3 regions of the Streptomyces sp. CNT360 genome follow, and region 3 is predicted to be linked to each of the others. Evidence: riboswitches for the same ligand, from Rfam matches in the RefSeq annotation. Region 3 holds a riboswitch; each other region holds the start of a gene.

Region 1 (2,256 bases), on a different contig from region 3:
CCGTCTCCGCCCCGTTCGCGGCCGCACCGCTGGCCGCCGCCGCCCTGCTGTCGCTCCGCGGGACCGTCGCCACCGGTATCGCCTCCTTCGGCGCCGTCGTGCTGATCACCTGGCTGCACGACGCGACCGGCCCCGACATCGAACCGCAGGCCCGCTCCGTCACCATCGGCACCGTCGCCGTGCTCGCCGTCGGCGTCAACTACGTGCTGCGGCGCAGCGACGAACAGCTGGCCTCGGCGCGGGTCGTCGCCGAGGCGGTGCAGCTCGCGGTCCTTCCCACCCCGCCCACCCGGGTGGCCGACTTCGCCATCGCGACCCGGTACCGCGCGGCACAGGCCGGCACCCGCGTCGGCGGGGACTTCTACGCCGTGGAGGAGACCCCGTACGGCGTACGGCTGCTCATCGGTGACGTACGCGGCAAAGGTCTCGGCGCCGTCGAGGCCGTCGTCATCGTGGTGGGCGCCTTCCGTGAGGCCGCGGAGCAGGAGGAGAGCCTCTCCGGCGTCGCCGGGCGCCTCGACCGGGCCCTCCAGCGCGAGGGCCGCCGCCAACTCGGTACAGCACGCTTCGAGGGCTTCACGACAGCGGTGCTGGCCGAGATCCCCCTGCGTCAGGACCACTGCGTGGTGCGGATCGTCAACCGCGGCCACCCCGGCCCCGTCCTGCTCCACCGGGGCCGCACGACCCTCCTGGAGCCGACCGAACCGGCGCTCCCGCTCGGCATGACGGAGCTGGGGGTGTGGCCCGACGAGACCGACGAGGTGCCCTTCCCACCCGGCGCACAGCTCCTCCTGTACACCGACGGGCTCTCCGAGGCCCGCAACGCCGACAGGGTCTTCTACGACCCGGCCGCACGCCTGTCCCGCAGCTACTTCGCACACCCCGAGGAGCTGTTGGAGACGGTCCTCATCGACGTCGCCGACCACACCGGGGGCGAGCAGGTCGACGACATGGCGCTGCTGGCCGTCGCCCACGAGTCCGTCCGGCCACCGTCGCTGCCCCGACGTCCTTGACTCCGGGGCAGGGCAATTGTGCGGAACGGCTTGGAAACACGGGTGCTGTTCTATTACCGTCCGATAACACAGCACGATGGGCACGGTCGTCACTGCCGCCACGGAAGGCGGCACCGTGCACCGTCGCCGAATCCCGCATACGGAGCACCAGCCGAGACCACCGACTCACTGGCCCAGCACCGTGGGAACCGGGGAACCACCCCTTCTCGTCAGCATGACGGGGAGGACGGGGTGAATCGGGCGCCCCCGCACGAGGGTGCCCGTAGGAGACCTTCCTGCTCCGAACCCGTCAGCTAACCCGGTAGGCGAGAAGGAAGGAAAGGAGAGCGCCCCGCCGTGGCGTCCAGGTCCCAGGGCACTGCCCCCGAGGTCGTCGGGTACGACCCGCAGTTCCCCAGCGTCGGCTCCCCGCAGTACCCCGGTGTCGGTTCCCCGCACCCCGGCGCCGGCGCCCCCGCTCCAGCTCCGGCCCCCTCGCACACGCCCGCCGCCCCGGCGCGTGCGGTGGCCCCCGTGAACGCGGCGACGGTCCGTACGGACGTGCCGCCCCGCATCCCCGGGGGCGAGCCGGCCCATGAGGGAGCGCCCTGGGAGGAGTGGAACCCCTCCGAGGACGAGGCCACCCGCCCGCTGCGGGGCAAGCACCGGGTCGCCCGGCAGCGGACCGGCGGCGTGGCGCGCGGCGGTGCCGTACTGGGCGTCGGCATGATCGCCGCCGTCGGCGCGGGCGGCATGGCGACGGCACACGACAAGGATCCCGGCGCCGTCTCCGTCCCGGACCTGGACTCCGCCACCGACACCGCCCGCGGCCTGGCCGACCAGCTTTCGGACCTTCCCGACCTCGACGCCGAGGACCTCCCCGGCGTCGGCGGCTTCTTCGCCGACGGCTCCGACAGCTCCGACACCGCCGACGGCTCCGACTCGGTGGACGGCACATCCGCAACCGACGCCTCCCCGGCCGCCGACGGATCGGCCGACGCGGGGGAGGCGTTGCGGGCCCGCATCCTCGCGCAGGCCGACCGGCACCGCTCCGCGGCGGACGCGCAGGCCCGCGAGGAGGCGGCCCGCGAGGCCGCGAGCAGCGCAGCCGCGCAGGCCGCGAAGCGGGCGGCGGCCGAGGAAAGGGCCCGGGCCGAGGCGCACGCCGAACGCCAGCGCGAGGCCGCCGAGGCCGCGGAGGCGGAGAAGCGCAAGGCGGCCGAACGCCGCGCCGAGCGCGCCCGCGGCTACACGGCACCGCTCG
Region 2 (2,256 bases), on a different contig from region 3:
TCGGCCAGGAAGGGGAAGAGCGCGAGGGGGAAGGCGAACAGCATCGCGACGACATCCACCAGGTAGGTCCCCAGCAGTTCCTTGCGGCTCCACGCGTAGCGGGCGCCCTCCCCGATGCCGCGCAGCGAGGGTGCGACGGCGTCGTGCCCGGGCGGCGCGGGCGCCAGCCGGAGTCCCAGCACGAACGAGAGGGCGAAGGTGGCCAGGTCGAGCGCGTACGCCGGTTGCAGGCCCGCGGTGGCGATCAGGAGGCCGGCGAGCGCGGGCCCGGCCACCCCGCCGAGCTGCCGGCGCAGCGAGTTGAGCGCGGCGGCGGCGCTCAACTGGGAGTGGGCGACGATCCGCGGTACGAGCGCGTCCAGGGCAGGCCGCTGGAGGCCGGTCAGCGCGCTGGACAGCGCGGCCGCCGCGTACAGCGGCCACACCATCGGATGCGGCAGCAGGCTGTTGGGCAGCAGGCCGAGGGTGACCAGTCCGAGCGCCGCCTCACTGGTGAGGATCAGCGTGCGCTTGTCGAGGGCGTCGGCGAGCGCGCCGCCGTACAGTCCGAACACGAGCAGCGGCACCAGCTCGACCGCGCCCAGCGCACCCACCGCCGGCGCGGAGTCCGTCAGCTCCTTGAGCTGGAGCGGCAGGGCGACGAACGTGAGGAAGCTGCCGAAGCTCGTGACGAGGCCCGCTGTCCACAGTGTGCGGAAGTCTCGTGACGAGCGCCACGGGGTCAGGTCCGGAAGCACGGGGCGGCATCCTTCTCGCCGCGGCCCGGGGCGGCAACTGCTTTTCGCCGAGTTGCGAGGCCGGTCGGCTCGTCAACTCATCGCCCAACTTGTCGTGTCAAGAGGCGTGATGGTTCGGTATGGGTGATTTGGGCCGGTTTCTGGGACCTTCGTGGCCGGAATCACACGGGCCCCTCGCGCCGCACGCCGTCATCCGTGGAAAGAGCGCCAAATCCCCGGCGGCCAGGGCCCCTTCGGGAAAAAGTCCCGGCGCGGCGATTTCACGCTGAGAAAATGATCCACAGCGCAGCGTCGAAGAATTCGTTGATCAAATACTAGGCTTTTTAGTAATTCCCCTTCCTCGCCTTGTCCCGAACGAATTCGCTGTGTTTCCGTGTCCTCGCTTCCGACACCCACGGCCGTCGGGAGATCCACTACCGGGACGCCGAATCCTGCCGCCCGGGCCAGTGGAATGCAGACCAGACACCGACCATTCGGCAGGAGCGGGGGACCCAGGTAAGTGCCGTGCCGCACATCGCGGTCCGGCTCGGGGTGAAGCCGTATCACCACGCCGTTCAGCGCGGGGATATGGCCGGGCAACTCCAGCCCGAACCCGACAGCTCACCTCGTAGGCGTCAGGAGAGGATTCCCCCATGTTCCGTGACCTTCAGGGCCGCGCGCGTAATCCGTTCAATTCCCGTCGCCTTTCCCGTATTTCTCTGGTGATCGCAGCCGGCGGTGCCGGAATCGCCGCTCCGCTGCTCACCGCGGGCAGCGCGCACGCTGCCCCGGCCCCCGCCGCGGCGCACGCGAAGGCGCCTGCCGCTGTCCACCAGGAGAAGCAGGAGAAGAGCGAGCGGAAGGCCGACGACTCGAAGTCGTACACCGTCGAGAGCGGCGACACCCTGTACCGCATCGCCACCGACCACGATGTCGACGGCGGCTGGAAGGCCGTCTACCACGCCAACCGGAAGGCCGTCGGCGGCGACGCGAACCTGATCCTGCCGGGTCAGAAGCTGACCCTGCCCTCCGGCTCCGCCGAGGCGCCCGAGGGCGCCAAGGAGGACCAGGGGAACCAGGGGGGCCAGGGCGAGAAGCCGCAGGAAGCCGGCCAGACCTCCGTCGAGCGCTCCGGTGGAGTGCAGACCACCCAGTCGGACAACCTGGACGGCTGGATCAACGAGGCGCTGGGTGTGATGAAGGAGCACGGCATCCCCGGCAGCTACGAGGGCATCCACCGCAACATCATGCGGGAGTCCGGTGGTGACCCGGACATCTCCAACGACTGGGACGTCAACGCCCAGAACGGCACGCCCTCGATCGGTCTGCTCCAGGTCATCCAGCCGACCTTCGACTCCTTCCACGTCGCGGGTACCGCGAACGACCTGCGCGACCCGGTCGCCAACATCGTGGCCGCCTGCAACTACGCGGCCGACCAGTACGGCTCCATCGACAACGTCAACGGCCCGTACTGATCCTTGAAGCCCCGGCTGCCCGCCACCTTCCCCCCGGGGGTGGCGGGCAGCCGGCGTGTGCGGGG
Region 3 (2,256 bases):
ATCGTGCTCGCCTCCGAGGCGGAGGACGCCGAGGCGGCCCTCGACCGTCTGGCCAAGCTCGTCTCCGAGGGTCTGGAAGAGCTCCCGGAAACCGTCTGAACCGCCTCGGGCCGACGAGTGGGTCCCCCTGCCGGGCCCGTCCGCGCAGTTCCCGCCCTCGCGGGCACACCGCCGGCGGCGCCCGTGCAGCTTTGGCCCGCGGCGTGCAGAAGGCAGCAACACCACGAGCCCCCGGCTGTCCGGCCGGGGGCTCGTGGTGTGTGGAACTCGTTGACGCGCTTCGAGAAGCACGTCTTCGCCGAGCAGGTGGCCGCGGGTCACGGGCCTGTGGCCCGCTCCCCCGCGACCCGTGCAGGCGTCAGACCTTGAGGCCGTGCTGGCGAAGGTAGGCGACCGGATCCATGTCCGAGCCGTAGTCGGGACCGGTACGGGCCTCGAAGTGCAGGTGCGGACCGGAGGAGTTGCCCGTCGAACCGGACAGCGCGATCTGCTGACCCGCCTTGACGGTCTGCCCGACCGAGACACCGATCGAGTTGAGGTGGCCGTACTGCGTGTACGTGCCGTCCTTGTGCTTGATGACGATGTTGTTGCCGTAGGCACCGCCGTTGCCGGCCTCCACGACCTCACCGGCGGCCACGGAGTGCACCGGGGTGTTCATGCCCGCATGGAAGTCGATACCGGTGTGGCTGCCGGACGACCACATGCCGCCGCCCTGCTTGTAGCCCGTGGAGACGTAGGAGCCCTCGACCGGCAGCACGTACGCGTTGAGCTTGGCGCGCTCGGCCGCCCGAGCCGCCTTCTGCTTCGCCTCGTGCTCCTTCTTCGCCTTCTCGGCAGCCGCCTTGCGCTTGGCCTCGTCGGCCTTCCGCTTGGCCTCTGCCTTGGCCTTGGCGGCCTCCTCCTTGGCGGCGGCCTCGGCCTTGGCCTGCTCCGCCTGGAGAGCCTGGTCGTAGGCCTGCTCGTCGATGGTGTCCGAGATCGGGGCCGCGAGGGCCTGTCGCAGCTCGGGGCTCTGGCGCAGGTTGTTCTGATTCTGCCCGCCGCCGACGGCAGCGAACGCGGGCGAGGCGATGGAACCCACGACACCCACGGTGGCGAGGCCGGCGATGCCCGCCGCCCCCGCTGAAGCTCTGCGGGTCTTGCTCGGGCGCCTGTGCTTCCCGGTGGCACGGGTGAACGCCATAGGGAGGCGTACTCCTTTCCTTCCTTCTCGCCTACCGGGTTAGCTGACGGGTTCGGAGCAGGAAGGTCTCCTACGGGCCGCCTCTCGTCGAGGCCGTCCGATTCACCCCATGGGACAAGGTGGGTCCCCGGTCCCCCTCGGGCGGTTGCCCTCGGGGATTCGGCGATCACCGCCCGTCGGCCGCGGGTGCGGTCACTTCTGACGGACGGCGGCAATGACGCTAAACGGCGTCAACTCCGAGCGGCAAACGAATCCCTGGGTTTGTCATCTTCGCCACACTCCAACTCGCCACAACCGCAACAGAAACGGACATCAAGGAGGGCCCGGAAGGAGCGATTCCTCCTTCCGGGCCCCACTTCTCCCTCACCGTCACGCCGCCTGTGCCGGCGAGCCGGCGGCGGTCAGGAACCGCTGACGACCTTGACCTCGCCGATGCCCAACTCCCGCACCGGCTCGGCGATCTGGGAGGCGTCACCGACCAGCACCGTCACCAGCCGGTCGGCCGGCAGTGCGCTGACCGCGGCCGCCGTGGCCTCCACCGTGCCCGTCTCGGCGAGCTGGGCGTAGACACGGGCCTGGTAGTCGTCCGGCAGGTACTGCTCCACCTGGTCCGCCAGCGTCGAGGCCACCGCTGCCGCCGTCTCGTAGCGCAGCGGTGCGACGCCCACCAGGTTGCGCACCGCGATGTCGCGCTCGTCGTCGGTCAGCCCGTCGGCCGCCAGCACCCGCAGCACCTTCCACAGGTCGGCCAGCGCCGGACCTGTGACATCGGTGGCGACCGAGCCGCTGATGGCCAGCAGCGACGCCCCGCTGCCGTCCTCGGCCGACCGCAGCACCTGCCCGAACGCCCGCACCCCGTAGGTGTAGCCCTTCTCCTCGCGCAGCACCCGGTCCAGCCGGGAGGTGAGGGTGCCGCCCAGGCAGTAGACGCCCAGCAGCTGGGCCGGCCATACCCGGTCGTGCCGGTCCGGGCCGACACGGCCGATCAGCAACTGCGTCTGCACCGCGCCCGGACGGTCCACGACGACGACGCGGCCGGTGTCGTCCGCACTGATCGGCGGCATCGCGCGGGC

What was found. A riboswitch is a leader RNA that binds a small molecule or an ion and turns the genes downstream of it on or off. The one in region 3 is predicted to bind cyclic di-AMP.
Region 1: linked by a shared signal. The riboswitch ahead of H297_RS0132490 (M23 family metallopeptidase) and the one ahead of H297_RS0120730 (M23 family metallopeptidase) in region 3 are both predicted to bind cyclic di-AMP.
Region 2: linked by a shared signal. The riboswitch ahead of H297_RS0110010 (LysM peptidoglycan-binding domain-containing protein) and the one ahead of H297_RS0120730 (M23 family metallopeptidase) in region 3 are both predicted to bind cyclic di-AMP.

The regions. Positions count from the first base shown of each region.
Region 1 covers NZ_KE384247.1:138,357-140,612, forward strand. Annotated here, with positions in the region: gene H297_RS39790 (PP2C family protein-serine/threonine phosphatase) at 1-1,013, shown strand, start outside; cyclic di-AMP (ydaO/yuaA leader) riboswitch at 1,174-1,335, shown strand; gene H297_RS0132490 (M23 family metallopeptidase) at 1,350-2,256, shown strand, end outside.
Region 2 covers NZ_AUKO01000003.1:607,364-609,619, reverse strand. Annotated here, with positions in the region: gene H297_RS35590 (MFS transporter) at 1-737, opposite strand, end outside; cyclic di-AMP (ydaO/yuaA leader) riboswitch at 1,191-1,365, shown strand; gene H297_RS0110010 (LysM peptidoglycan-binding domain-containing protein) at 1,370-2,191, shown strand.
Region 3 covers NZ_AUKO01000027.1:105,684-107,939, reverse strand. Annotated here, with positions in the region: gene H297_RS0120735 (HPr family phosphocarrier protein) at 1-99, shown strand, start outside; gene H297_RS0120730 (M23 family metallopeptidase) at 359-1,183, opposite strand; cyclic di-AMP (ydaO/yuaA leader) riboswitch at 1,198-1,358, opposite strand; gene H297_RS0120725 (M16 family metallopeptidase) at 1,585-2,256, opposite strand, start outside.